Regions from separate parts of the Priestia sp. Y58 genome, predicted to be linked through region 2. Evidence: riboswitches for the same ligand, from Rfam matches in the RefSeq annotation. Region 2 holds a riboswitch; the other holds the start of a gene.

Evidence for each region. A riboswitch is a leader RNA that binds a small molecule or an ion and turns the genes downstream of it on or off. The one in region 2 is predicted to bind lysine.
Region 1: it holds a riboswitch for lysine, as region 2 does, so the genes downstream of both, MMB68_RS20845 (amino acid permease) here and lysA (diaminopimelate decarboxylase) in region 2, are expected to answer to the same signal.

Annotation. Positions count from the first base shown of each region.
Region 1 is NZ_JAKWFL010000007.1:176,818-180,009, forward strand. It holds gene MMB68_RS20845 (amino acid permease) at 1-1,240, opposite strand, end outside; lysine riboswitch at 1,343-1,527, opposite strand; TPP riboswitch at 1,702-1,802, shown strand; gene thiT (energy-coupled thiamine transporter ThiT) at 1,835-2,443, shown strand; gene MMB68_RS20855 (ethanolamine ammonia-lyase reactivating factor EutA) at 2,600-3,192, shown strand, end outside.
Region 2 is NZ_JAKWFL010000003.1:493,767-496,958, reverse strand. It holds gene MMB68_RS12560 (NAD(P)/FAD-dependent oxidoreductase) at 1-658, opposite strand, end outside; gene MMB68_RS12555 (CBO0543 family protein) at 996-1,508, shown strand; lysine riboswitch at 1,575-1,757, shown strand; gene lysA (diaminopimelate decarboxylase) at 1,903-3,192, shown strand, end outside.

The sequences.
Region 1 (3,192 bases), on a different contig from region 2:
CAAAGATAGGACCAAACGGGAAAAGTTTTGCATGATATGGAAGTTCACTCAAATCATGACCTTGGGCAACAAATGCTCTTCTAAAACGATAGTGGCTGATTGCAATTCCTAACCAAGCAATAAAACCAGACATACCAGAAGCGTTAAGTAACCATGTGTATACCGCACCGTCTCCAAAAAATGAAGCACCAAATGCAAGTGTACCGACAAGTGCCGTTGCGATTAAGGCATTAACTGGAACGCCTCGTTTATTCACTTTTGCTAAGAACCTTGGTGCTTTTCCATCTTTCGCTAAGTTCCACAGCATACGCGTAGAAGCATACATACCTGAGTTACCAGCAGATAAAACAGCTGTTAAAATAACGGCATTGATAGCCGATGCCGCAAACGCCAGACCTGCTCGTTCGAATATTAGAGTAAACGGACTTACCCGCACATCATCACTTGCTAATGAATCCGCTGTGTATGGAATAAGCATTCCAATAACAAAAATAGCTAAAATATAAAATAACAAGATGCGCCAGAAGACTTGTTTAACTGCGCGAGGAACCGTTTTTTCGGGATCTTCACTTTCTCCAGCCGCGACTCCAAGCAACTCTGTTCCTTGGAATGAAAAACCAGCAGCCATAAAAATACCTAGTACAGTAAAGAATCCACCGTGAATCGGTCCATCACCAAGCGTGAAGTTTTTAAAACCTGGTGCTTCATTGTTAAAGATACCAAAAATCATCATAATACCAATAACTAAAAAGATGATAACCGTTACTACTTTAATTAACGAAAACCAAAATTCAGATTCACCAAATCCTTTTACAGAAAGGTAGTTAAGCCCAAACATAATTAATAAAAACAGGGCACTCCATAAAATAGAAGAAGAGTTTGGGAACCAAAATTTCATAATAAGGGCTCCAGCGGATAATTCAGCTGCAATCGTAATAGCCCAGTTATACCAGTAGTTCCAGCCGAGAGCGAAACCAAAGGATGGATCTACAAAACGAGACGCATACGTACTAAATGAACCAGCTTCAGGCATATAAGCTGCGAGCTCTGCTAGGCTGGTCATCAAAAAGTAAACCATGACGCCAATGATAGCGTAAGCTAAAAGCGCTCCCCCAGGTCCTGCTGTGTGAATTGCTCCACCACTTGCTAGGAATAAGCCGGTTCCAATGGCTCCTCCTAATGAAATCATCGTTAAGTGGCGAGATTTCAACCCACGTTTTAATTCTTGCTGCTCTTGCATAGATAAATACTCCTTTCGAATGTACGGAAAGAGACGGGATAACATAAAAAAAGCCCGCAGTATATGTGCGCGCTTTTAAATCTGAAAACCGCGTCAACCTTCCGTGAAGATAGCTCTTCACATCACTCGCATGATGTGACAGTTCTGTTCCTGTTCGGAGACAGCCCCAGCTTAAATCAACCGAGAAGTGATCTAAACTTCGGCAATTTTTCCTTTCAAGCAACATCCTCAATGTTCTCTGCATTTCCGTTACTTTACTATTAAAAACTGCGACCTCTACCTCATCGATTAGGATGAGGGTTTTTTATATTCAATTGACATAAAAGAAGTATAACAAATACTAAAACGATTGTCATTATAAAAAATAGATTCAGAAAATAGAAACATCTTTGAAATCTCTCGAATCTATTTTGTTACATATGGTATAATAAACATTGTCTTTATACTACATAAATATCCAAACGTACCACAGGGGGAGCCGCCGTGCTGAGAGTGAACGAAATGTTCAGACCCTTAGAACCTGTTAGTTAACGCTAGCGTAGGAATGTGGGAATAGTAGCATATATTTGCTTACTCCTGTGTAAACCGTTTGATATGAATGATTCAAAAACAGGAGTGAGAAACGTGAATAAAGCATTACCTTTACAGGCTAAAATTGAAATAGCTATTTTTGCAGCATTGGCACTTCTACTTGACCTTTTGCCTTCCATTAAGATTGCAACGGCTGTAAGTATTTCGTTCTCCATGGTGCCCATTTTTATTATGTGCTTTCGCTGGGGAGTAAAAGGCGGGGCTCTATCTGGTCTATTATGGGGGCTTTTGCAGTTAGCGACAGGAACGGCTTATATTTTAACAGCGCTACAAACATTTATTGAATATATTGTGGCTTTTGCTTTTATAGGTTTTGGAGGTATTTTTTCACAATCTATTAAAACAAATTTAGCTACCAATAACAGATCAAAAGCTTTTGTTTTGATTGTTTTATCCCTTATTATCGGAAGCTTCGCACGTTATTTCTGGCACTTTATTGCTGGTATTATTTTCTGGGGATCGTACGCACCAAAAGGTATGTCCGCTCTGTGGTATTCTTTTTCAATGAACGGTATTTCAATGGTAGGGTCACTAATAGCCTGCTTAGTCATTCTTTCATTGTTAATTCCATCGGCATCAAGAATGATTGTAACTAAATCACATTCATCATAAGAAAAAAGACTAAATCTACCAAGATTTAGTCTTTTTTGTCATTTGTCACCTTTGTTTACACAAAAGTGTGTCAGGTTTGATAACATAGTTAGTGAAATATTCAAAAAACTGTTTTATGATAGTCAACATATTCAAACGAGATAAAGGATTGATAGCATGCTACAGAAATGGATCACGAGCATAGGTTTAGATATTGGAACAAGCACAACAAAACTGATTGTAAGCAAGCTGTTAATAGCAAATCAACAAAATCAGTTTACGCTGCCAGGCTGTCAAATTATTGATCGTCGCGTAACGTATGCAAGTTCTATCTATACCACACCTATGTTAAACGAGGTTGAAATCGATGTTCAACGATTAACGGTACTACTAGAACAAGAGTACAAAAATGCAGAAATCTCCTTAGATCAAGTGGAGGCGGGCGCTGTGATCATCACAGGAGAAACTGCTAGAAAGCAAAATGCAGAAACTATCGTTCACTATCTAGCCGAACATGCTGGAGATTTTGTTGTTGCAACAGCCGGTGCTGACTTGGAAGGAATATTGGCGGCAAAAGGATCAGGAGCAATCCAACATTCCGCTGAAACAAATGCAGTAATTGCCAATATTGATGTAGGAGGAGGCACCGCTAACATCGCTTTATGTCAAAACGGAAAAGTGATCGAAACGTTTACGCTGCATGTAGGTGGAAGATTAATTCGGCTGAATTCAGACGGCTTTGTTACCTACGTTTCACCTTATTTAACTGA
Region 2 (3,192 bases):
AAAATTTCACTCCAAGAGGCTCTAGTAATTGATTTGCCCACGCTCCTGCTGTCACGATTGTTGTACTTGCTAGAAGGGTTTGTCCATTTACAGCAACGCCCGTTACTTGATTATTTTCATAAAGTAGTTCTGCGTTTCCTTCTATTATTTTTGCACCGTTTTTCTTCGCTGCATTCACAAGTGCGTTTCGAAGAGCTCTTCCGTTGACGCGAGCGGCTCCACTAATATGAACTGAACTGTATTCTTCCGAAAGAGCCGGAAACAAAGCCTGTGTTTCTTTAGCGGATAAACGTGTAATCTCGCCTATTTCGGGCGCTTCTTCCCGACGCTTATATGCTCGCTCTTCCATTTTTTTAAGCTTTTGTTCATCAGTATGTAAGCTAATTGCTCCTACTCGCTTATATCCCGTATCCGTTTCTCCATCTTCTTCTAATTGCTGAATTAATGTTTGATAGTACTTGGCGCCGCCTTTTGCTAAGCGGTACCATGCTTTATTTCGACGCTGCGAAAGCCATGGACAAACAATTCCTGCTGCTGCATCAGTAGCTTGACCAGCATCCTGGCGATCTATCAATGTCACATCTGCTCCTGCTTTTGCTAAATGATATGCTGTAGAAGCTCCAAGTATCCCAGCTCCAACTACGATGTATGTTTTCATACCAAAACACCCTTTTCTTTCTTCTAGTATTCTCATGCTATATGTATGCAATTTTAGCATAGCAAAAAAAGAAGTCCCATACTAGGCGAAGCTATTTTGAGCTTACTTTTACGTCTTGCTGACTTTGACATATAGCTCCTTTCATCTTGTAAACAAAAGTGTTAGAAGTTCTTTTACGGAGATTATAGCAGGGTGAAGACAGTCATAAATAGTGGTAGTATGTCTTTACCGCTGCTGCTTACGGCTTTTCTATTATAGTTTCTGAATAAAAGCGGAGAGAATAAAATTTCTATAATATGTAAATAAAAAGAAATAACCATTATTTTAAGGAGAGCGTATGCAATCTTCATTTGTATTATTTTTCATCATTCTTGGTTTACTATTTGGCAAGTGGCGAAGGTATCAAGAATACTATCCTACTTTGCTGTTTTGGGTCACGGGGAATTTGCTTTATGAAGTGCTGCTGTTTCATCACCGCGTATGGGTATTTCACCCTGTTGGTATTGATCACCTTTTTCTACCCGATCACCTAATGGTTTCCCTTGGAATAACCTTAATTATTTATCCGTTTGTTATACCGGTTTTTTTAGGAAGGCTGCCGCTGCATGTAAGCGGCCGGCTGTGGTGGATTCTTTTGTGGGCGCTTTTATTTACTGTGATTGAGTTCATTGCTTATGTTAATCACAGTATCACTCATCATTATGGATGGTCGCTGCTGTGTTCTTTTCTCTTCAATATTGTCACGTTCTCACTTTTAGTCATTCATCAGAAGACAGCACTGGCTGCTTGGATTCTATCTGGAAGCTTCATAGCTTTCTTATTTATTTTTTTTGATATTCCTATGCCTTAACTTTTCGTTGACTAGACAGCGGAAAAAGAAATATAATAGGAATTACATTTAAATATAATTTTCCTCTCTGAGAATAGAGGTGCATGAAATCAAGAGTCACTTATTGGAGACTAATGGAGTCTGTGAAGATAAGTAAAAGGGATTTCGTGCCGAAGTATATAAACATCCATTGTGTTCATATACTGGTTCAGTATTGAATAAATGCTGAGCTGTCACAAACCATTTGGTTTGTGGAGAGCTATTGAAGAGATGTTGATGCCTAGAATGTAATAATACTTTATTATTATGAAACCAAGACGCGTGAACATCACTTCACGGGTCTTTTTTGTGTTTTTCTACTGACCATCAAAGTTCAAAGTTATAGTTGAATGATTTAAATGGAGGGATACGGATTATGTACTTACATGGAACGAGTAAAATTAACAGCAGCAATCATTTAGAAATTGGGCAGTGCGATACGGTCGAACTGAAAAAACAATACGGCACTCCTCTATACATCTACGATCAAGAATTAATTGAGACGAAATGCAAGGCCTTCCATTCAGCCTTTCAAAGAAGCGGATTTTCATATCAAATCGCCTATGCAGGGAAAGCGTTTCTTTGTATGGAAATGGCTAGCCTTTTAACGAAGCTTGATATGTCATTAGATGTGGTCTCAGGAGGCGAATTATTTACAGCTCTTGAAGCTGGATATCCAGCTGAACGCATTCATTTTCATGGAAATAACAAAACGATTGAAGAAATTGAAATGGCTCTTGATGCGAATATTGGCTGTTTTGTTGTTGATAACTTTACCGAACTTGAAGTTTTGCATGCCTTAGCAGCTGAGCGCAAACAGAAAGCATCTATTCTTCTGCGTGTTACTCCAGGGATTGAAGCCCACACACATGAGTATATTATGACCGGACAGGAAGACTCCAAGTTTGGATTTGGTCTTTCCAATGACCAGGCTATGAAAGCGGTAAGTTCTGCGTTAGAAAAACCTTACTACGATCTTTTAGGCATTCATTGTCATATTGGTTCGCAAATTTTTGAAGTAGATGGTTTTTCTCGCGCCATTGATATTTTAACTGATTTCTTATTCAGTATTCGTGATAAAATGGAGTTTGAAGTAAAAGTTTTAAACGTAGGTGGTGGTTTTGGTATTCGTTATACCGAAAGCGACTCTCCTCTTCCAGTTGAGTATTATGTAGATGCACTGACAGAAAAGCTAAGCCGTACGTTAACTGAACAGAATTATACCCTTCCAGAAGTCTGGATTGAGCCTGGAAGAAGCATCGTAGGAGAAGCGGGTACAACGCTTTATACAATTGGCTCAACGAAGGAGATTCCGGGTGTACGCAAATACGTAGGAATTGACGGCGGTATGACCGATAATATCCGCCCTGCCCTTTATGATGCAAAACATGAAGCTGTCTTGGCTAATAGAGTGACGGATAAAAAAGATGAAACAGTATCAATTGCGGGGAAATGCTGTGAATCAGGAGATATGCTTATTTGGGATATCGATTTACCGCGCGTTAATCAAGGAGATTTATTAGCAGTGTCCTCTACAGGTGCCTACAACTATTCAATGGCTAGCAATTACAACCGTATTCCGCGCCCTGCTGTTGTATTTGTGAAAAATGGAGAAGCTCGTCTTGCTGTAGAGCGAGAAACATACGAAGATTTGGTGCGTAAAGAT